3 regions of the Oceanobacillus longus genome follow, and region 3 is predicted to be linked to each of the others. Evidence: riboswitches for the same ligand, from Rfam matches in the RefSeq annotation. Region 3 holds a riboswitch; each other region holds the start of a gene.
What was found. A riboswitch is a leader RNA that binds a small molecule or an ion and turns the genes downstream of it on or off. The one in region 3 is predicted to bind S-adenosylmethionine.
Positions count from the first base shown of each region.

Region 1: another riboswitch for S-adenosylmethionine. It lies ahead of ACFOUV_RS06030 (iron-containing alcohol dehydrogenase family protein); the one in region 3 lies ahead of metK (methionine adenosyltransferase).
Region 2: another riboswitch for S-adenosylmethionine. It lies ahead of ACFOUV_RS06525 (PLP-dependent aspartate aminotransferase family protein); the one in region 3 lies ahead of metK (methionine adenosyltransferase).

Region 1 covers NZ_JBHSAO010000003.1:10,925-19,043, forward strand. The annotation lists gene ACFOUV_RS05995 (glycerophosphodiester phosphodiesterase) at 1-675, shown strand, start outside; gene ACFOUV_RS06000 (N-acetylmuramoyl-L-alanine amidase) at 730-1,524, opposite strand; gene ACFOUV_RS06005 (ArsR/SmtB family transcription factor) at 1,764-2,108, shown strand; gene ACFOUV_RS06010 (arsenic transporter) at 2,123-3,412, shown strand; gene arsC (arsenate reductase (thioredoxin)) at 3,426-3,845, shown strand; gene ACFOUV_RS06020 (hypothetical protein) at 3,924-4,070, shown strand; gene ACFOUV_RS06025 (MetQ/NlpA family ABC transporter substrate-binding protein) at 4,143-4,952, opposite strand; gene ACFOUV_RS06030 (iron-containing alcohol dehydrogenase family protein) at 4,970-6,079, opposite strand; SAM riboswitch class I at 6,162-6,279, opposite strand; gene ACFOUV_RS06035 (GtrA family protein) at 6,899-7,351, shown strand; gene ACFOUV_RS06040 (MerR family transcriptional regulator) at 7,440-8,119, shown strand, end outside.
Region 2 covers NZ_JBHSAO010000003.1:131,709-139,827, forward strand. The annotation lists gene ACFOUV_RS06515 (YpmS family protein) at 1-386, opposite strand, end outside; gene ACFOUV_RS06520 (SGNH/GDSL hydrolase family protein) at 398-1,306, opposite strand; gene ACFOUV_RS06525 (PLP-dependent aspartate aminotransferase family protein) at 1,604-3,325, opposite strand; SAM riboswitch class I at 3,428-3,546, opposite strand; gene rarD (EamA family transporter RarD) at 4,256-5,161, opposite strand; gene megL (methionine gamma-lyase) at 5,331-6,515, shown strand; gene cls (cardiolipin synthase) at 6,725-8,119, shown strand, end outside.
Region 3 covers NZ_JBHSAO010000006.1:10,537-18,655, forward strand. The annotation lists gene ACFOUV_RS07700 (tetraprenyl-beta-curcumene synthase family protein) at 1-413, opposite strand, end outside; gene ACFOUV_RS07705 (gamma carbonic anhydrase) at 514-1,035, shown strand; gene ACFOUV_RS07710 (DUF2975 domain-containing protein) at 1,218-1,694, shown strand; gene ACFOUV_RS07715 (helix-turn-helix domain-containing protein) at 1,705-1,926, shown strand; gene ACFOUV_RS07720 (DUF4181 domain-containing protein) at 2,117-2,560, opposite strand; gene metK (methionine adenosyltransferase) at 2,688-3,884, opposite strand; SAM riboswitch class I at 4,088-4,194, opposite strand; gene pckA (phosphoenolpyruvate carboxykinase (ATP)) at 4,408-5,994, shown strand; gene ACFOUV_RS07735 (ABC transporter substrate-binding protein) at 6,763-7,752, shown strand; gene ACFOUV_RS07740 (ABC transporter ATP-binding protein) at 7,767-8,119, shown strand, end outside.

The DNA.
Region 1 (8,119 bases), on a different contig from region 3:
CCAGCCTATCAAATTGCTGCTGAATATGGTGTCGATGCACTTGAAATAGATCTTCGGATGACGGACGATGGAGAGCTTATCGCCATGCACGATGAATTGATTGATCGTACGACAACAGGGACAGGGAAAGCTTCTGATTATAAACTAAAAGAAATAAAGGAATTCCAGACAGTGGAAGTTTTTAATAATCAAACTATAGAGGAAGAAATTCCAACATTAAATGAAATCATGGAAGTATTTTCAGATACAGAACATTATTATATTGAAACAAGATTGGTCGATGGGAAGCCTGTCATGGAGGAACCTTTAATTGAAATGTTAAATGGCTATAATCTAATTTCCAAAGAATTAGTCACCATTCAATCTTTTTCACAAATAAGCTTGGCAAAAATTCACGAGTTGGCCCCTGAGATTCCTTTAACATTGCTATTTGGCAAAGGGAAATTCAATCTGAAAGAGGCCACATTAGTTGACTATCCGTTTATTGGCATCGAATCAACAGATGTAACACGGAAAAATGTAAATGAATTACACAAACATGGAAAAGAAGTACATGTATTTTTCACTGACTTGGATAAGCAGAAAGAAGAGCAGGAACGAGTTAAATCTTTGGGTGTAGATGGATATTTTACAGATAATATTGCATTTACGAAAGAGTTACTGGAAGAAGAGTAAAAAGGGGAGCACGTCCTCCCCTTTTTATATGAAATTCCTCCCTTTAACCATTACTTATTGAATTATATATGCATCTACTCCCGTGTTTTTAACTGTCCGCAAATGATTTTCCGTATGTTCTCTGTTTGTAAATGCCCCCGCCTGGACACGGTACCAACGTACTCCTGAAATGTTCACATTGTCGACAAAGGCGTCAATTCCTTTTGAGCCTAAGAAAGATACACGGTCATCAGCATTTTCTTTTGATTTGAAGGAACCTGCGATAACCTTGTACAGATTTCCTGAGCCTGTGTCATTTCCTCTCCGCTTTAGATTAAAGGCTCTTGCCAATCCATTGACATGGCCCTCGGCAACACGTTGTTTCCATGTATTCTGTTTCATCAATGAAGCGTCACCAGGATGATCGATAAACCCATTTTCCGATAGAAAGGATGGCATTGCAGTTTCTCGTAGAACATGGAAATTAGCTTTCTTCTGACCGCGGTTTCGCAACTGATTTACTTTTGTGATTTCCTCATGCAGGATATCCTGGTACATTAAAGTCTGTGAGTTTACGGATAAACTGTTATGAATAAAGTCTTCATATCCATCAGCTGCCCCGTTAAAAGCATTACAATGGATGGATAAGTAATAATCAGCGCCCCATGCATTCGCTTCATCTGTTCGTTGACGCAAAGTTTGATTACTGTCATTTGTTCTACTCATCCGTATACTTACATTTTTGTAGTCACCGGTTAATATATCACGTATTCGAAAAGCGATATCCAATACAACATCTTTTTCTTTTAAGCCATATCCCGAGGCGCCTGGATCCGTTCCACCGTGGCCAGGATCTAAATACAGTTTCATTACTATCTCCCCCTAATAATTAGTGTATGGATGAGTCCTATTTTCAAGTTGGACAATTAGCCTTTTTAAATAAGTTCCACGGTTGTCACCCCCTATTCATAACTACAATCGAATGAATTTTAAATGAGGGGGTGAAAAACGGGAAATTAATGTAAAGTTTATTAATTGATTATTTCCTATTGCATATATAAGCAAATCATTATATACTAATGCTGTAATATAAAGGGTGGTGAACGATCGTGCTACAAACAGCTATAGAAATGGAAAAAGCTGCACTATTATTAAAATTATTAGGGGATAAAACAAGATTAACGATGCTGAAGATCCTTCAAAATCAAGCTTGTTGTGTATGTGAATTTGTTGAGATATTTAAGACGAGTCAACCATCGATAAGTCAGCATCTAAGGAAATTGAGAGATTTAGGACTTGTTTTGGAAGAGCGTAAAGGACAATGGATCTTTTATTCGATTAATAAAAGTAATGAATACTATCCATTTATTGAACAAATTCTAAACCAGCTTCCTAATCAGGAGGATAAAATAAAGGAATTGGAAGAACAGGGAAATCGTATAACCTGTTGTTAATTGGGGGTATTATTTTGTCAGTATTAGCAGTATTAATATTTTTAGCAACATTAATTTTAGTAATTTGGCAACCAAAAGGATTGTCCATCGGCTGGTCTGCGGTTGGGGGAGCAGTACTTGCTCTGATTGTTGGCGTAGTTGACTTTGGTGATGTAGCAGAAGTGACGGGTATTGTATGGAATGCTACGTTGGCATTTGTTGCCATCATTCTGATTTCATTAATCTTAGATGAAATTGGACTTTTTGAGTGGGCTTCTCTACATATGGCGCGCATTGCGCAGGGAAATGGAATCAAGATGTTTGTTTACATTAGCTTATTAGGTGCTGTTGTTGCTGCATTATTTGCAAATGACGGAGCGGCGTTAATACTAACACCTATTGTTCTCGCCATGGTTCGTAATTTAAACTTCAGTGAAAAAATGATTTTCCCATTTATTATGGCAAGTGGATTTATCGCGGATACGACGTCACTACCTTTTGTAGTAAGTAACCTTGTAAATATCGTATCTGCAGACTTCTTTGATATCGGGTTTGTGGAGTATGCATCCCGTATGATCATACCTAACCTGTTTTCATTAGCTGCAACGATTCTAGTGTTATTGCTTTATTTTAGAAAAAGTATTCCTAAAAATTATGACGTATCCAAATTAAAAGACCCGGAAGAAGCAATTAAAGACCATAAAATGTTCCGATTATCATGGTATGTACTTGGGCTACTGGTAATTGGTTACTTTGCCAGTGAGTTTATCCAGGTACCTGTATCGATTGTAGCGGGAGTCATAGCAATATTTTTCATTCTGATGGCAAGAAAAAGCAAGGCAGTGGATACGAAGGCTGTTATTAAAGGTGCACCGTGGAACATTGTATTTTTCTCCATTGGAATGTATGTTGTTGTTTTCGGACTGCGTAATGCCGGATTGACGGATATACTGGCGGGCATTATTCAGACTGCAGCTGAACAAGGTTTATTCGTTGCTACTGTGTCGATGGGATTCATTGCAGCTATCCTTTCATCGGTAATGAATAATATGCCTACTGTGATGATCGATGCGATCGCAATAGCTGAAACAGATACAACCGGAGTTATTCGGGAAGCATTAGTATATGCTAATGTTATCGGCTCCAATTTAGGACCAAAAATAACACCGATTGGTTCACTTGCAACGTTATTATGGCTCCATGTTCTATCGAAAAAGGGAGTTAAAATTTCATGGGGGACATATTTTAAAACAGGAATTATTTTAACGGTACCAATTTTATTTATTACATTAATTGGGCTGTACTTAACATTACTAATTTTTTAATGGAGGTTACAGAATGAGTGAAAAAACAATCTATTTTTTATGTACTGGCAATTCGTGCAGAAGCCAAATGGCAGAAGGTTGGGCAAAAAAGTACCTTGGTGATGAGTGGTCCGTTAGAAGTGCTGGAATTGAAGCACACGGTTTAAACCCTAATGCGGTTAAAGCGATGAATGAAGTCGGGGTGGATATATCGAATCAAAAATCAGAGAAAATCGACACGGAATTTTTAGATCATGCTACCTTGGCTGTTACTCTCTGTGGAGATGCGGCAGACCGTTGTCCAATGACGCCTCCTCAAGTGAAACGAGAACATTGGGGATTTGATGATCCGGCAAAAGCAGAGGGAACGGAAGAAGAAGTTTGGAAAGTTTTCCAACGCGTACGCGATGAAATAGGAGATCGAATTAAACTTTTTGCAGAGACAGGCAAGTAATTCTTTAATGCTCAACATGAATAAAACACCTCACTTCGACAAAACTAGGGATAGTAAGGTAGGAGGAGGCATTCGTAAATGAGCAATAAAGAGAAGAAGCACGACAACCAGTTTAAAGAAAATGAAAACTCCGGTGAGCAACGTAATGGCCGAAAAAGTCAGTATAAAAACCATAACTCTGAGAATGGCGAAGCACCGAATGAGTATATTACAGATAAAAAATGAAAAAAGTGTGGATCATAGTAGATCCGCACTTTTTTCATTTTCATGATTCAATTGGTATTTATGCTTTTATTCTTACCATCCAGGTACGACGGAACCTTCGAAGTTTTCGTCAATAAACTGCTTTACTTCATCACTTTGGTAGAGATCGATAAATTGCTGAACAACTTCATCATCTTTACTTTCTTCGCGGACAGCAATCAAGTTTACAAATTGAGAATCCTGTTCGATAAAGATAGAGTCTTCTCCTGGAACAAGTCCTGCTTCGAGTGCAAAGTTTGAATTAATTGCAGCTGCATCAACTTCCCCAAGTTGTCTAGGTATTTGAGCAGGATCAAGTTCAATAAATTCAAAGTTATTTGGATTCTCTGCAATGTCATTGATGCTAGCATTTACACCTAAGCCTTCTTCAATTGTAATTAAACCAGCTTGTTCGAAAAGTAAGAGTGCACGTCCACCATTCGTCGGGTCATTTGGAAGTCCAATACTTGCACCATCTTCCAATTCTTTAAGGTCTGTTACTTTTTCTGAATACATTCCCATTGGAAAAGTTACTGTATCGGCTACTTTAATTAGTTCTAGACCACGTTCTTCGTTCATATGATCAAAAAATGGTTCTGTCTGGAAGCTATTCATATCAATTTCACCTTCAGATAATGCTACATTCGGCATAACATAGTCACTGAATACAACAGGTTCAATGGTTATTCCATCTTCTGAAGCTAGTTCTGCAACTTTCTCAAGTATCTCTTCATGCGGTCCTGCGGTTACACCAACAGTTAGTTTATCATCCTCTAGCAGGCCCTCTGCTTCATCCGACCCACCACATGCTGCCAATAATCCTATAAGTAAAACAACAAATCCTAAAAATAGTCCCTTTTTCATCATTATCCCTCTTTCTGTTAATATGCTTTTTGATAGGTTAGCTTTTCTACGGTATGGAATGCTGCTAAGACAGTATCTTCTGTAATTTCAATGTCCATGAAATGAATGGATTCCTCTGGCAGTAATACTTTTTTGGTAATTCGTTTTAAAAGTTCTTTGTCTTCAGCATCGATGGTTAAACTTTTCAAATTTACCGGGAATCCCCATTCATCATAATAATTTAGCAATTTTTTCAAATCATTCTCTTTTCCTTCTAAAGCCAGTTGAATGAGAATTCCATAGGAAACGATTTCACCATGAAGGAAACGTTTCACTTCATCTGCCTCGGTTAATCCATTATGAATGGAATGTGCACCAGCTATTCTCCCAGCCTTGCCGCCAAACCCACCAACCATACCACCTGTCAGAATGATGGTTTCGATAACACGGATCAGTTCGTCGTTTACTTGTTCCTCTTTGACGGAATCTAATGCTGCTTTTCCATCCTTTAAAAGAATATCACGACAAATTTTAGCAGTAAATTGGGAGACTTGCAGCCAAATCGGCAGTTCCACACCTTTATAAAAGGAATTTACAAGAGCATCCGCCTCGTAATACTTAGCTAGTGTGTCGCCGATACCTGCTTTTAAATATTTAAGCGGCGCTTTGGCAATAATCGCTGGTTCAACGAGTACGAGTGTATTTGCTACAGGAAATTCTGTATAATGTGAATGCTTCCCATCTTCATGGTAAAAAACACTCAATGGTGTCCATGCGGCACAGGTCGCTGCAATCGTTGGAATTAATATGGATTTCACACCAGCTCGGGCAGCAGAAGCTTTTGCAATATCGAGTGCAGTGCCACCACCGATTCCAATTACTGCTTCTACATGTTCCTGATCATACTTTTCTGCCAGGTCTTTTGTTTTTTGTATGGTGCAATGCCCCTTGATGAAAGTGATATGATTTGGATCGATCGTGTGAAATTCGTCTGGCAGATAAGACTTTGCTGCCTCCCATGATTTTTCGCCTGTAACAATATGTACCTTTCTAACATTCAGTTCAGAAAGAAGACTGTTCAGTTCGTTTAGAACATGTTCCCCAATTCGATAATGACCCGGTGATCCTTTCACCGTAGCAATTGACATGTGTATCACTCCTTTGATGTTAGGGAAACTAAAAAATGCCACTCGGGTAAGAGAGGCATTTGCGTTTTATAATAGCAGTCCCCTCTTATTTACCAAAATACAGATGTATTTTGCAGGAATTAGCACCTTTATCGGGAAAAAATCCCCAGAAAGGTTGCCGGGTTTCATCGGGCCAGTCCCTCCACCACTCTCAATAAGAGTTATGTTATAAAGTTGTTTCTACATCGTAATATTAATCTTTTTAAAAGTCAATCATTTTTTATGAATAAATGATTTTCCAATAAATTAAATTACGGGAATTGCATTTTTGGCTGTTTTATAGTGGAATAAACAAGACGATGATAAAATAAGCAAAAAATTACAAACTCAACTTTCGCAGAGTGAAATGGATAAATAAGCCTTTGTATAATTAGGAGAACTGGAGCTACACTTCTCAAGTTATCTTTGGATGAACAAGTAGCGCTGAACAGTCTGGATACATCTATATGCTTAATTTCTCTATTTTTATCATCGCATGTTACATAAACTCTGAAGTAACTGCTGGTTTTCTATCAGTATGCAGAAACTTCGGCGACCGCTTTGGGAAATATACTTCGCTTTGTGGATAGGATCTAATAAAGATAAAGGTTACTTCGCAGTTTATCTCAACTCTGCGATGATTAAGAGGCTATAAACAGTACGAAAACAGCCTTGTTTTTATCAAAGTTAGAAAGGATTATTAGAGACATTCTAAATTTAACCCGGCCAACTGTTCGAACTTATTTTATTGGTGTGAACAGTTGAATTACAAATTTAAAAAAGAATTGGGTGTAATCATAAATGATACGGAAATCTAACAAGAAAGAGACGACATTTCAAGTCGCGCAATTCAGTGCAATAGGAGTAATGAATGCCCTCATTGATATCGGTACTTTGAACTTGCTGCTGTTCTTTTGGTATACAGATAATAATGAAATTCTTCTATTATTTAATACAATCGCTTATACGTTAGCTGTAACGAATAGTTATCTCTTCAATGCCAATCTGACATTCAGGAAGAAAGCGAGTAAAAACAAGAAAGAATTAATCTTTTTTTGTATACAGGCAATTGTCAGTCTCGGAATCAGTAATCTTGTGTTTATTGGCGGTGTCGCTTTACTAGGATTTTTCTCCATACCGATTTTTGTACAAAATAACATTGCCAAAGGTGCTGCAATGTTTCTTTCTTCAACGGCGAGCTTTTTCTTTATGCGCTATTTTGTTTTCCGTCGTAACGTATCGAAAGCGGATTAACTAATTTTACCCATTCTTGATTTTAATGAATGATTAATGTATATTTTTTGTATAGTTATTATATAGTTATTATAAACGGGGTATTGAAATGTATAACATCAAAGCAGTTTCAAAAATATTGGACATGCCTACAGTTACAATTCGTTCTTGGGAAACACGCTATAATGCAATTACACCGGAACGAACAGCCTCCGGGCATCGTGAGTACACAGAAGAAAATATAACCGATTTAAAATGGGTAAAAGAGCAGGTTCAGGATAATGGAATGAAAGTAAGTCAGGCTGTTAAACAGCTGCATTCCTTAAAAGAGGAGCAAATTCCTGTTTCTTCTCCGTCTGTGTCGGAAGAAGGAAATTATCAAGCGCAGATAGAGGAATTGTATCAAGCGGTTCTCCGTCTCGATTCAGCAAAATGCCATGTTTTACTTGATCTATGTTTTTCTCAATTCCACTACCGGACAGTTTTTCATTCCATTATTGTACCGTTAATGTATAAGGTAGGGAAAGCGTGGGAAGATGGCGAGATTCACGTTGCACAAGAACATATGATAACCAATCTTGTGCTACAGCGCTTTATGAATTTCTTTCGTATATTCGAAACTACATCAACCCTTCCAAAAGTGATGGCGATCTGCCCGCAAGGTGAGCAACACCAAATCGGCCTTCTACTGTTTACTTTATTCTTAAATGAAAAAGGGTATCCAGTGACATATATTGGTGCTGATACACCATTGGAAGGACTTGAAGGGTTAATAAAGGAAAATGATAT
Region 2 (8,119 bases), on a different contig from region 3:
CGTTGTTGTAAAATCAGGTCCCCATTCTCCTGGACTAAGGGTTCAAAATGAACGGATAGCGGAACAGTTGTTGAAAATACAGGAAGCTCACCAATCAGATGTACATCATCTTCCAAGGAGATTCTGTAATGATGTCTTGTATCTCCCAGTAACTTTTCAATATAGGCATTGACTAGACTGTTCAAATTTTGTTTCGATGTCCGTATAACAAATTCAGAACTATCCTGTTCCATTTGTTCTTCCGTAACTGGTATTTCGTTTTCTGATACAGGCCAAAAAATGAGTGAAAGCAACAGTATAATGATAAATATATTAAAGGCAAGTAAGCTATAAAAAAGCTTTTTCCATTTATTCTTCATCTTCAAACGCTGTATTCTTTCTTTCATAGCGTTCATCCTTATCTAATCGTAATATATTCAAGTACCCGTTTGGCAATCCGATAATATCCTTCATAGTTCGGGTGGAAATTATCATCAGCAAATAGAGTTGTCTCTGGGTCTGTATCCGTATCTGTAAATAAATCTTCCGTAGGTATAAAAGTTGTATTTTCATAGTCGCTCACAACATTATTTCCGGTAGTGTTCCAAGTTTCGACGATTAAATCCAGTTCTTTTATATCCTGAAAATATTGTTTAAATGGGTTATAAAACCCAAGCAGGTAGATTTTAGTATCCGGGTTCAGTCTGCGAATTTCTTCAAATATTTCACGGAGTCTTTTCTCGTAATTATCCAGTTCAAAAACAAAATCCTCCATTACCAGATTGGTGAAGTTTTCTTTAGCTACTTGCATAATATCATTGGCACCAATGGTAATCAATACGATATCGGCATCCTTAATAGAACTCGCAATTTCCTCATCTTCTAAACGCATTAATAGGTGATCTGTCCGGTTTCCACGCTTTCCGAAGTTATCAATTTGAGCAATTTGCTTGTTGCCATTTATCGTCCGATCCAAAATCCCTACGTACCCGTTTTGTTCTGTTTCGTCACCAACACCTTGTGTAAGGGAATCGCCAATAGCGACAATATGAGTCTCCTGGTTTGTAAAGAAGTCCACTGTGCTTTGTACTGTTTCAGCTATAATCTGTGGAAATGTCCGTTGTTCTGTTTCTTCCGATTCAGCCTCATTCGTTTCCTCTTCTTCTTCGAATTCTATCTGTTCTTCCAATTGTGACTCTTTTTCCGCTTCCTCGGATTTCATAAAAGGCTCGGAGGTTTTCGAATCTGTTTGATTCATAAAATAAATAATTGCCGTACTACTAATAATTACGATTACTAAAATAATAAATATACTTTTTTTCTTCATGTCATCACACCTAAGCAGTTAGCTGTTATATTTTATGTAAAGGAATGTCTATTTGTCCATCTAAATCTATTCTAATCATATACCCTATTGAAGCAAATACCAATCTATGAAAGTTTTCAATTTTCGATAGGTTTTCCAACTCTTATATTACCTTTATAAACATCCTTTTAATAGTGTTATCAATAAAATAAGAAGTTAAACTTTTGAACTAAAAAAATCACCTTCATTGAAGAAGGCGATTTTTGTTATGGTATTAAAGAACATTCCCTAAGTTATGGATTTGTAAACCAGTTTTCATCAAACGTTTATCGTCTCCCTCAATGAATTACTACGGATGGCAAGAGCTTCTTCAGCAGGATTTTTACCTTTAATAAGGATTATTCCCGCAGCTTCGGCATGTTCTAATAATTCCTGATTGTTTGTATGCTCGGCAAAGATAATTTTCCCTTCTTTATTAATTAGTTGCTCAATAATAGTGGAAGGGAGTTCCTTGCTGTTTACCCATAATGCATCAATGGGGGACGGGTACGCTGTTAATTTCTCGTACGCTTCCTCCGAACCTTCTCCAATCTGGATAACCTTGAATCCTTGTTTTTCCAAAGTGAGTCTGGAAGCATGATCAATATCGATGCTTGCAATTACCTTTGGACGTAATCCGTTACTACGGTCAAATGGTGATGAAAGGAGCCATTTGATTGCCTCTGCTTCTTCTGACACGTTTGTTAAACCTGTTTGTCCCGTTGCATTGCCGATTGCCTGATCCAAATCTGCAAGTATGTCCTCAACAGCTTCGAGTCCAATGGATAGACGAACAAGTTCTTCCGTCACACCGCTTTTTTTCAATTCCTCAGCACTTAATTGTTGATGTGTTGTTGAGGCAGGGTGAATAATTAATGATTTTGCATCTCCAACATTGGCAACATGTGACCATAGCTTTACACTGTCAATCAACTTTCTGCCGGCATCACGACCACCTTTAATACCGAAAGTTATAATGGAACCATAGCCGAGTTTGAAATATTTCTGGGCAAGCTTATGAGAAGGATGTTCTGCCAGTCCAGGGAAACTAATCCATTCCACAGCAGGATGCTTCTGTAAATATTGTGCAACCTTTTGTGCATTTTCTGTGTGTCTTTCAATACGCAAGTGAAGTGTTTCGAGACCTTGTAAAAGTAGAAATGCGTTTTGTGGACTTAGGCAAGCTCCAATATCACGTAATAATTGAACACGTAATTTTGTAATAAAAGCAGCTGGGCCAAGATCTTTGTATTTCAATCCATTGTAGCTCTCATCAGGCTCTGTGAATCCCGGGAAACGTCCGTTATCCCAATTGAATCTTCCGCCGTCTACCACAATGCCACCAATCGTTGTCCCATGTCCTCCAATCCACTTTGTTGCAGAATGAACAACAATATCAGCGCCCCACGTAATTGGTTTTGCAATATATGGTGTGGCAAAGGTATTATCGATAATTAAAGGAATTCCGTGTGCATGGGCAATATCGGCAACCTTTTCTACATCAAATACATAAAGACTTGGATTCGTTATAATTTCTCCAAAAACAGCTTTTGTTTTATCAGTTATTGCTGCTTCAATTTCATCTGGATTGGTTCCATCAACAAATTTGACGTTTATTCCATAACGAGGAAGTGTCGTAGCAAATAGATTGTATGTACCGCCATATAGATTACTATCTGCAATAATTTCATCACCAGAGCCTGCAATATTCAAGATTGCCAGGGTAATTGCGGCCATCCCTGATGAAGTAGCTACAGCCCCTATGCCGTCTTCGAGTTGAGCTACTCGTTGTTCAAATGCATCCACTGTCGGATTCATTATTCTTGAATAAATATTTCCCGGCTCAGCTAATCCAAACAAATTTTGTGCGTGTTCTGTGTCCCGGAATACATAAGAAGTAGTTTGATAGATTGGAACTGCCCGTGAACCTGTTGTTGGATCTGGCTGCTGGCCTCCGTGAAGTAATACGGTTTCTGAATTTTGAACATGAAATTTTGTCATAAGTAATTCCTCCCATTTAATTAGTTTTCTTCATATCTGGAGGAAGAGGATAAGCAAAAAGCCCTCTTCCTAAGAAGAGGGCGTATGTACGAATCAGTCCTCCTCTTATCTTCCAGATCAATCGATGATCTGTAGGATTTAGCACCTTTAACAACAGACGAGTCTGCTCTATGGTTGCCGGGTTTCGCAGGGCCTATTCCCTCCACCACTCTCAATAAGAGATTGCTTTATTATATTAGTGTGAGTATATAATGTTTTCGAATAATTGTCAATAAGGTTTCTGAAAAATTAATATTTAACTCAACTTTCGCAGAGTGAAATGGACATATAAGTCTTGGTAGATTAGGAGGGTTGGATATATTTATACGCCAAAGCTATTTACGATTACTTTAATTACCTTTTCTATAAATTGCGACGTAACCTAGGTTTATCCTGGGAGATAAGTACTTCTGCTGCCGTCCGTGATCGCTCTGGGCGGATGCTTTCCGCGGGCACGGCCTCAGCCTCCTCGAGAAACCCACTCTCCGGGGTCTTCGGACACGTGCTATTGCCGCAGGAGTCACCGCCCGCCGCTCACCCGGACTGGTGAAGCTGTATAATGTGATGCTATTTCAGCTATTCGCAAGAAGTAATTGTCAGCAACCTTCTAACTAGCTATGGGAAATACACGGAGACTTCTGCGGGAGGAAGGCATAGGTGAGACTCTGAAATGCGTCAGCATGAAGAGGCTCACCAGCCGCCCGCGAAAAGCGCAGTGTATTTCCCAGAGCGATCGCCGAAGTTCCCTATTCTAGTTCTTAGTTTATCTCAACTCTGTGATGATTAAACGGCTATAAACAGTACGAAAACATCCTTTTTTTACCAAGGTTACCAAAGTGGTTATTAAAGATATTCTAGTTTACCCCAGTTAACTGTTGGAACCTATACAAGCTATTCCGATTTGGTCTGTCTCTTTGGTCTTTTGTAGACAGAGAACATATAGATGAACAATGCAGTCCATATAAGGATAAATGTAATTAAATGGGCCGTGGTGAACGTTTCATTGTAAAGAAATACACCTAAAATAAGCATCATGGTTGGTGTGATGTACTGCAGGAAACCTACCATTGCTAAAGGGATCTGTTTGGCTCCACTTGAAAAGAGTAATAAAGGAACAGCTGTTGCGATTCCAGCTCCAATTAAATATAGATTTGTAGCGGTAATAAATGGCTGAATCGTAAAGGAATTTACTGGAATTACCCATAAATAAATAAGGGCAACTGGAGCAACAATCATTGTTTCAATCGTTAAACCATATAAAGCACCAATATCAACCGTTTTTTTCAACAAGCCATACAATGCGAACGATGTGGCCAGCAGCAGAGATACCCATGGGAAAACACCATAGCTGAAAGTAAGGTAAAGCACACCAGCTGCAGCAAGGATAAAAGAAATGACCTGTCCTTTTGAGACGGACTCCTTTAAGATTATTATCCCAAGTAAAATACTGATTAAAGGATTAATATAATAGCCCAGACTTGCCTGTAGTACATGGCCACTGACAACTGCCCAAATAAATAAAAACCAATTCAAACTGATGACGATAGAAGCTGCAGTAATACCAAATAACTTTTTTCTATCCTTAATAATTGCATGGCATTCGCGAATGAATGGCCGCCATTTTCCTAATGAAATAACAAGCAGAAGCATAAAAGCACATGACCATACAATGCGATACGCTAGAATTTGGCCAGCAGGAACATATTCGAGCTGTTTCCAGTACATTGTAAGAAAACCCCATAGGAGATATGCACTGAATGTATATAGAATCCCTAGCTTTGTCTGACGACTATCCATCTTTTTACTCCTTTTCAAATGAGACTATGATAATAGTAGATTGAAAAAATGAATAAAGCAATAAATGGGCTTGGAAACCATTGAAGAAAACGCTTTCAAGTAAGTGCGATTTCCTTTATGATAGTAGTAAAGATTATAAATTGTAAATGTATGTGAAGGGAGTCATTTCATGAAAAAGAAACAGGACCATTTTGAAACTGCTGTCATCCATCAGGGCTATGATTCAAAAAATATGCTTGGAAGTCTCACTCCACCAATTTTTCAAACTTCTACTTACACTTTTGAAAATGCAGAACAAGGAGAACGTCGCTTCGCTGGTGAAGAAGAGGGGTATATTTACTCCCGACTTGGTAACCCGACTGTTCGTGTCCTTGAAGATCGGATGGCAGCATTGGAAAACGGTGAAAAAGGTCTTGCTTTTGGGTCAGGCATGGCGGCAGTCTCAGCTGTCTTAATTGCATTGACCAAGGCAAATGATCACATTGTCTGTTCTTCTGGATTGTACGGTTGCACATTTGGACTATTGACGATGATGGAAGAAAAATACAATATCATTACGAATTACACGGATATGAAAACAAAAGCTGAACTCCGAGCGGCCATAAAACCTGAAACTGTTGTCATTTATGTGGAGACACCAATCAATCCGACAATGAGGCTCATCGATTTACAGATGGTAGCTGAAGTTGCAAGAGAATATCATATACCTGTAGTCGTTGATAATACGTTTTCTACCCCATATTTACAACGCCCACTAGACCTCGGTTGTGATGTCGTTATTCATAGTGCAACGAAATATATCGGAGGACACGGGGACGTTATTGCTGGTTTGGCGGTAGGGAAAGAATCATTTATCGATTTAGTTGCACGCACAACACAAAAGGATATTGGTGGTGTGCTATCCCCATTCGATGCCTGGCTTTTGATTCGAGGGCTCAAAACATTGCCTGTTAGACTTGATCGTCATTGTGATAATGCAGAAAAAATCGTAGAAAAACTAAAGGATCATCAAAAGGTAGCATATGTTTATTATCCAGATGACGAAAAGAACCCTGATATTTCTATCACAGAAAAGCAAATGAAACGTGGGGGAGGGGTTATCTCCTTTGAAATCAAAGGAGATAAGAAAGTGGCGCAGCAAGTACTGAACCATTTAACTTTCTTAAAAATTGCAGTGAGTCTTGGAGATGCAGAATCATTGATCGAGCACCCTGCCACAATGACCCATGCAGTAATTCCAGCTGAAACCCGTCAAGGAATGGGAATAACTGATCAATTGATTCGACTCTCAGTCGGTCTAGAAGCATGGCAGGATATTTGGTCTGACTTGGATCAGGCTTTAAACAAAATATAAAAGGGTATACTTCACTTATACACGTCTGAACCAGTAAAAGCTGGAGCAGACGTGTTTTTGTTTTGTATCGATTATAAGTCGGGAAAAGTTGCGGAAATGGAAGACATTAACGTTGTCAATTTGTCTTAATTATCTTGGAATAAATTTCTATGCTATATTATAAAGTAGAAGATTACATACACACTCTAAAGAGGAGGGGGCTGTCAGTCATGGAAATACTATCTTTTTTATTAGGATTTATCATTTTTTTAAATATAGCATTAGGGGCTTCCATTGTATTCTTGGAAAGAAAAGATCCCACTTCTTCATGGGCTTGGCTAATGGTCCTTCTATTTATACCAATTGCAGGATTTTTCCTTTATTTGATCTTTGGCAAACCAATAAGCAAACGACGGATTTTCACATGGGATAAAAGAAGTAGAATGGGTGTCAAAACAGCTGTTCAAGCACAACTAAGATTAATTGAAGAAAAGGAACATATCTTTAATAACCAGAAATTAGCCCCATACGCAGATTTGGTATATCTTCATTTACGGAATGATGATTCCATTTTTTCGCAAAATAATCATGTCGATATTCTTACCGATGGAGAAGAAAAGTTTAATGCATTAATTCTGGATTTGCAGAAGGCGACCAATCATATTCATATGCAATATTATATTATGCGTAGTGATGGGCTTGGCGGGCGCCTGGCTGAAGTGCTAATCAAAAAGGCAAACGAAGGTGTAGATGTTCGTTTATTGTATGATGCTATGGGTTCACGCTCATTAAAAAAAAGCTATATAAAACGATTGAAAAATGCTGGTGTCATGGTGGAAGCTTTTTTCCCTTCAAAGTTTATATTCAATCTTAAAATTAATTATAGAAATCACAGGAAATTGACGATTGTCGATGGAAAGGTCGGTTATATCGGTGGTTTCAATGTGGGTGACGAATATCTTGGTAAAAACAAAAAGTTTGGCTACTGGCGGGACACGCATTTACGTCTGACAGGAGATGCTGTGCAGAATATGCAGACGCGTTTTATTCTTGATTGGAATCAGGCTTCCCACGAGAAAGTTCAATATGATGAGCATTTTTATAATACAAGTCCCAGTGGTGATATTGGTGTACAAATTGTTTCCAGCGGTCCTGATTCGGAATGGGAACAAATCAAGAATGGCTATATTAAAATGATTATGGCCGCAAAGGAATATGTGTATATTCAAACTCCCTATTTCATCCCTGATGAGAGTCTTCGTGATGCATTACGGATAGCAGTATTATCGGGTGTAGATGTAAAAATTATGATCCCGAATAAACCCGATCACCCCTTTGTCTATTGGGCAACACTTTCCAATAGTGGCGATCTTTTAAATGCTGGAGCAGAAATATTTATTTATCAAAATGGATTTCTCCATGCGAAAACAATTATCGTAGATGGAAAAATTGCATCGGTAGGTACCGCAAATATTGATGTTCGTAGCTTCCGACTGAACTTTGAAGTAAATGCATTCTTATATAATCCAGTTATCGCCGAAAAATTGGTTCAGAAATTTAACGAAGATATTGAGTTATCCACACAGATGACGAAAAAACTTTATGAAAAGAGATCGGTAGGGATA
Region 3 (8,119 bases):
GTTAAGTATCCCCCGTCATTCTGATTTTCACGTAGACGGTAATAGTTCTTCAACTCCTTATTGTCAGGGGTCAGAGCGTCTTTCATTGCCAGATGCAATAGTCGGAAATCATGAGGATCAAGAGATGTACTGCGATCACAAAGATTATCAAGATAGTCACTGATTGTCTGATAGGCAACAATGAAGCGAATCGCTGTTTTCGCATTCTCGCCCGCAAGGAGTGCATACACACCCCCACCCTGACAATGAAACTTTTTGGAATCAATACTCGCAATTGCCTGTGACCTCAATTCCTTATTGGGAATCTGTTCCGCCCGATTTCTCCAATAATTGATTTCCTCATCCACCATCGGAAAAATTTTCTGAAAACTGGACCTTAGTAGTGAAATAGCGTTGCCTGGTGCCCGATTCACATGGTTCCCTCCATTCCATACATTATTCCATCATATTTGCTATACTAATTATATCACCAAAATGAATTGAAAAATACAAATGAAAACAGGGGGAATAATCATGATTGACCACTATCATCATATATATCCAAAAATTCATGATACTGCTTTTATCGCAAAAGATGCGGTGATTAATGGAGACGTCGAAATTGGCGAAGAATCAAGCATCTGGTTCAAAACTGTGATTCGTGGAGATGTTGCACCTACCCGTATAGGCAAAAGGGTTAGTATTCAAGATCTATCCATGCTACATCAAAGTCCTAATAACCCGCTTATTGTGGAAGACGATGTAACGGTTGGCCACCAGGTTACCCTCCACTCAGCCATCATCCGTAAAAATGCATTGGTCGGAATGGGGTCGATTATTTTGGATGGAGCAGAAGTTGGCGAAAATGCATTCGTCGGAGCTGGAAGTCTCGTCCCACCAGGTAAAAAAATCCCGCCAAACACCATGGTAATGGGTAGGCCAGCCAAGGTTGTAAGGGAACTGACCGAAGAAGATTATGCTGAAATGGAACGTGTTAGAAAATCATACGTGGAAAAAGGGAAATATTATAGAGAGCATACAAATATGGGGCTTTAAGTTGAGCTATTTATATAATTTATAGTTTTAAATCTATCAGCATTTCTTTATAGGAGGAATGCTTTTATCTTGTCTAAAAAGAAAAAACAACATAAACATTACTATACTCAATAAAAATTTATTGCAAAACAATAAAACACCTGTTAAAATCAATTTTATAATAATTAAATGAGGTGCTTTTTATGAAACGTGGATCAACACTCTTTTTAAAATTGGCTGTAATTCTTATTGGAATTCCAGTTCTTGCTTTATGCCTATTTGGGTTGCCTTGGTTAGTTAATAATCCAGTAAATCCAGATTATTCGCTTATCCTATATCCAATTTTAATAGGTATATATGTATCCGTAATCCCTTTTTTCTTTGCATTGTATCAGGCTTTTAAACTATTAAGCTATATTGACAAAAACCAGGCTTTCTCTCCATTGTCGGTTAAAGCTCTAAAAAAAATCAAATTGTGTGCAATGACAATCTGTGGCTTGTATGTGGTAATATTGCCCTTTGTCTTTCTCGTAGCAGAGCTTGACAATGCACCAGGTCTGATCATAGTAGGAATGGTTCCTGCTTTTGCATCATTGGTGATTGCAGTATTTGCTGCTGTTCTTCAAAGACTTTTAAAAGAAGCAATTGATATAAAATCGGAAAATGACTTAATCATCTGAGGTGAAAACAATGGCAATAATAATCAATATTGATGTGATGTTGGCTAAAAGGAAAATGAGTGTTACAGAGCTTTCGGAGAGGGTTGGAATAACAATGGCCAATCTTTCTATATTGAAAAATGGAAAGGCTAAAGCGGTTCGATTATCTACTTTAGAGTCAATTTGTAAGGCGTTAGATTGTCAGCCTGGGGATATCTTAGAATACCGAAGTGATGAAAAAATCTTAGATTAATAAAGACATTTATTCAAATTTAAGGCACAACTATAAGAGCAATAAAACACAGTTGGGAACAGGCACTATCGTGTTTGTTTCCTGTTGTTATTATATGAAGAATAGATAAAGTTATGGTTGCATTTTATATCAACTACAAGGATTAAAAGCACACCCCCATTTCGAATATAGCTTACAAATGAAAACCTAACTACAAATTAAACATCCCAAAGAAATCAGATCTGAATACGACTACTACAGTAGCAATGATAAATATCAACTGAATTAGTGTAAACAGATAATTATTTTTATCTTTTAGATATTTCCATTCCATATAAGCCCGTATTAATTCTTGTACTGCCATAATGACCATACCAACTACGAATAAATACCAGGAAGTTTCCATACCAAAATTCGAAGAGTCAGCAATCAGGTAAAACATAGCAATCAAATAAGCGATAACAGAAATTACTCGTATTCTTTTATCATACTTTTTATGTGTATCATTAACATAATGATTAGAGAACCATTTCTGACGTTCAACATTCAATAATTTCCTCATGATCCAATTAAAAATGAAAAGGATTAGTGAAAGAGTCCCTGTTAGGATAACTATTTTCAATATTAAATGATCGCCATTATCATAATAATACATACCCTACCCTCCCTTACTTCTATACTACCAAACTTTATTCGAATAAATAACTACTGTTTTGGCGAATGTTTACTTGCCAAAAAGCCACACAGCCTTTACAGGGTTGTGTGGCTTTCTATCATACGTTTTATTTCGTCATTGCTACTAATTCATCAATTTTGTCTGTTTTCTCCCATGGGAATAAGATATCAGTTCTGCCAAAATGTCCATAAGCAGCAGTTTCTTTGTATATTGGTTTACGCAAGTCAAGCATACGGATAATTCCTGCTGGTCGCAAATCGAATAATTTACGGACTGCATCTACAAGAACTTCCTCGCTAACCTTTCCTGTACCAAATGTGTTAATTGCAATGGACACAGGTTCTGCTACACCGATCGCGTACGCCAATTGAACTTCACATGACTTTGCAAGGCCAGCAGCTACAATATTTTTAGCAACATAACGTGCAGCATATGCAGCAGAACGGTCTACTTTTGTAGCGTCTTTCCCACTGAATGCTCCCCCACCATGGCGTGCATACCCGCCATATGTGTCAACAATAATCTTACGGCCCGTTAAGCCGACATCTCCTTGTGGTCCACCGATAACGAAGCGGCCAGTCGGATTAATAAAGTACTTCGTAGATTCATCAAGTAAGGCAGCAGGAACAACTTCACGAATAACATGTTCTATCATATCTTTTTCAATTTGTTCCGTAGTTGTATCCTGGTGATGTTGTGTAGAAATAACAATTGTATCAACTCGAACCGGTTGATCATTTTCATCATACTCTATAGTTACCTGTGTTTTTCCATCTGGACGTAAATAATCCAATACATTTTCTTTTCGGACATCTGCCAAACGTTTGGATAGTTTATGTGCCAGTGAAATAGGTAAAGGCATGTATTCTTCTGTTTCGTCACAGGCAAAACCGAACATTAATCCTTGGTCTCCTGCACCAATTGCATCAATCTCATCTTCACTCATTTTTCCTTGACGTGCTTCCAGTGCAGTATCAACTCCACCAGCAATATCCGCAGATTGTTCATCAATTGCAGTAAGTACGGCACATGTTTCATAGTCAAAGCCATATTTTGCACGTGTATAGCCAATTCCTTTGACTGTTTCTCGAACAATCGCTGGAATATCTACATAGGTGCTTGTGGAAATTTCACCTGCTACTAATACGAGACCAGTTGTAACAGTAGTTTCACATGCTACCCTTGCATTTGGATCTTTCTTTAAAATTTCATCCAGAACTGCATCGGATATTTGGTCTGCCATTTTATCCGGATGTCCCTCTGTTACGGATTCTGATGTAAATAAACGACGATTTGCAGCCATATGGCTAAACTCTCCTTTGTTATGTGTTACGGAACTCGATATCAATTTTCTCTTCTATATTATTCAAAGTACCTTCAAAAGGTAAAACAATTTTTATATGACCAGTTAAATATGTTTTCATTAAAAATAATTTTACTATCCTTAAAAACAAAAAAAGCCTTTCCTACAATGCATGAGGAAAGGGACTACAAGCTGGCCTTTCGCTCTTATTGTTCAAGGAAAAATCCTTGCATCAGGTTAGCACCTTTTCACCGTAGTGATGGTTGCTGGGCTTCATCGGGTCTGTCCCTCCACCAACTCTGAATAAGAGAGTATCCGTTCAAAATTAGATTACCGAAACAATGGTAAACTGTCAACTGTTTTAACGATGTAAGCGGAATCACATAAATTTCATAAATTCTTATTTAATTAGTATGGACTATTAATTTAAATGTGTTATACTAATAACCATATTAAGATAAATAATCTGAAAAGTTATTTCATTATAACATACAAAACCTTTAAAAAGGCAGGAGAATTCAATATGAAAACTGTGGAAAAGTCATTACTAAAAGAGCTTTACACCCATCAAAATATTCACCAAAACTTATCGGTGTCACAATTAGTTGAGAAGATCTTAAGCCGTAATGAAGGAAGTTTGACTTCAACTGGTGCAGTTTGTGCTTCAACTGGAACATATACTGGCCGTTCACCAAAGGATAAATTTATTGTGAACGATGAAGTTTCTAAGGATTTTATTGACTGGGGAAAAGTAAACCAACCTATTCGTGAAGAAGTATTTGATCTTTTGTACAGAAAAGTGATTGACTATTTAAATGGGAAAGAGGAAATTTATCAGTTTAAAGGTTTTGCAGGAGCCGATGAGAAATACCGTTTACCGATTCAGGTAATCAGTGAATACGCATGGCACAATCTATTTTCAAGACAGTTATTTATACCACCGACAGAAGAAGAACTAGATAATCATCAAGCTGATTTTACTGTTGTTTCTGCTCCTGACTTTAAAGCAGATCCAGCGATAGATGGTACGAATTCAGAAGCTTTCATATTGATTTCCTTCAAGAAACGCATCGTATTAATTGGGGGTACGGAATATGCGGGAGAAATCAAAAAATCAATCTTCTCTATCATGAACTACTTACTCCCACAACGTAATGTGCTATCCATGCATTGTTCTGCAAATGTCGGTGCTGAAGGTGATGTCGCATTATTCTTCGGTCTATCCGGTACTGGAAAAACAACATTGTCGGCAGATCCTTATCGTCGTTTAATTGGTGATGATGAACATGGTTGGAGTCCAAATGGCGTGTTTAATATTGAAGGCGGCTGTTATGCAAAATGTATCAATCTCTCTGAAGAAAAGGAACCGCAAATTTTTAATGCCATTCGCTATGGTTCTGTACTTGAAAACGTGATTTTGGATTCGGAATCACGTATTCCAGATTATGATGATATATCTCTAACTGAAAATACGCGCGCAGCATACCCGCTTGAAAATATTGATAATATCGTTATACCAAGTGTTGCAGGGCATCCGAATACAATCATTTTCCTGACAGCCGATGCTTCGGGTACATTGCCACCGATTAGCAGATTAACGAAGGAACAGGCGATGTATCATTTTCTTAGTGGTTACACGAGCAAACTAGCTGGTACCGAACGTGGCGTAACAGAACCGCAGGCCACATTCTCTGCTTGCTTCGGCTCTCCATTCCTCCCTTTAGCTCCATCAAAATACGCAGAAATGCTTGGGGAAAAGATCGATATGTATGAATCCAGCGTCTTTTTGGTTAACACTGGTTGGACTGGTGGCTCTTATGGTAAAGGAAATCGTATGAAGCTTTCCTACACTCGTGCAATGATCCATTCTGCATTGGAAGGTGAATTGAACTCTGTTGAAACAGTAACCGATGGCATCTTTGGATTAGAAATTCCAATGCATGTACCCGGTGTTCCTGATGAAGTTCTTATCCCTAAGAATACATGGGACGACAAAGCTGCCTATCAAAAAGCTGCTGAATCACTTGCCCTTAAATTCCAAAAGAACTTTGAAAAATTCACGTTGGCAAGTGACAAAATCAAGCAAGCAGGTCCTTTGTATAAAGGTTAAAACGTTGTTTCCTCATCCCAAAAGGATTATATATAGGAGTGAAAGTCTTGGTCAGCTTTTATGCTAGTTGCCGGTCTCCCGATGGAGGCCGGCTTTTTTACTTTGGCTCTTTTCGTAAACTTTGTTGCTTTTTTAACCTTCGCAGTTTCTATAAACTACGACGTAACTGCTAGTTGATTTCCGCTGCGCACAGTTGCTTTCCGCGGGCACGGCCTCAGCCTCCTCGAGATAACCACTCTGCGGAGTCTTCGGACACGTGCTGGGACTGCGATTACTCGCCCCATCGAAAACATTTGTTCCCGCAGGAGTCAACTGTCCTCCGCTCCAATCAACTGCCTTAATAGAGCGAATTCATTAACTACTCATTAAAGTGCTTTTAAATTTTTTATTGGACACTATACTAGCTCTGGGAAATACACGGAGACTTCTGCGGGAGGAAAGGCATAGGTGAGACTCTGAAATGCTTCAGCATGAAGAGGCTCACCAGCCGCCCGCGAAAAGCGCAGTGTATTTCCCAGAGCGATCGCCGAAGTTCCCTATTCTAGTTCGCATTTTATCTCGACTACGGAGCAGTTAACAACAATCCATGCGAAAAGTCCTTTACTTTTTAATAGTATTTGAGAGCTGAGTTGGGTGCGGTATTTGGTTTTGTATGTAGCGTTCGATACACTGTATACCACTCTTCTTCATCTGGGCATTCACACATTTTTCTCATATCGCATAAAATGTGTTGATAAACCATCACATATTTTGAAGGGAAAGAATTGTATGAAGAAAATTAGATTCATTGCTGTTTTGTCAGGTTTTTTCCTCATTTTCCTTTCGGCTTGTAATGCTGCGGAAACAACAAAAATAAGTTTAGCAGAGGTTACGCGTTCTCTCTTTTATGCACCACAGTATGTAGCGCTTGAGAAGGGATTTTTTGAAGAGGAAGGCCTTGACGTTGAGCTGCAAACTACATGGGGCGGCGATACGACGATGACTGCACTTCTTTCAGGTGGGGCTGATATTGCATTGGTCGGATCTGAGACATCCATTTACGTGTATGCACAGGATTCAAGGGATTATGCGATTAACTTCGCACAACTAACCCAGACAGATGGTACTTTTCTGGTAGCAAAGGAACCAAAACCTGATTTTACATGGGAAGATCTTGAAGGTAGTAACTTTTTAGGACAGCGTGTTGGCGGCATGCCTCAAATGGTTGGAGAATATGTCTTAAAGCAACATGGCATTGATCCACACGCAGACCTCGACCTTGTTCAGAACATCGATTTTGCGAATATTGCCGGCGCCTTTGCCTCTGGGGATTACGACTATGTTCAATTGTTTGAACCAACTGCGAGTGTATTTGAAAAAGAAGGTCAAGGTCATATTGTCGCTTCCTTCGGTGAGGAATCGGGAAAAGTCCCTTATACCGTCTTTATGACGAAACAAAGCTATATGGAAGAGAATGATAAAGCTGTGGAAGCGTTCACCCGTGCGATTTATAAAGCACAACAATGGGTTCAGGAAAGCAGTGCTGAAGAAATAGCTGAAGTCATCGAGCCTTACTTTGAGGATACCGATTTGGAAATGCTCGCATCATCAATTGATCGCTATAAAAGCCAGGGATCCTTTGCCACTGATCCAATCTTGGATGAGGAAGAGTGGGATAATTTGAAAGCCATTATGAAAGAGGCTGGAGAACTTCCTGTTGATGCCCCTTATGGTGACTTAGTGGATACCGACTATGCTGAAAGAGTCATGACGGATTAAAAGGAGGAGAGCTTGTGTCATTTTTGACTTTAGACCATGTCTCCCATCATTATTTCTCTAAAAATAGCTTTACCAAAGCATTAAATAATATTTCTTTAAACGTTAAAGAGGGAGAATTTGTCGCATTGCTTGGACCGAGTGGGTGTGGTAAGTCTACCCTTCTCTCCATTATTGCTGGCATCATCCGACAAACGGAAGGAAATGTTTTCCTCCAGGGAAAAGCGATTGGGGAATCCGAAATGGATATTGGTTATATGCTCCAGCAGGATTACCTCTTTCCTTGGAAAACGATTATTGATAACACGCTGCTCGGGCCTAAAATCAATAAGATTAATACCATGGAATTAAAGGATAAAGCAGTTCAACT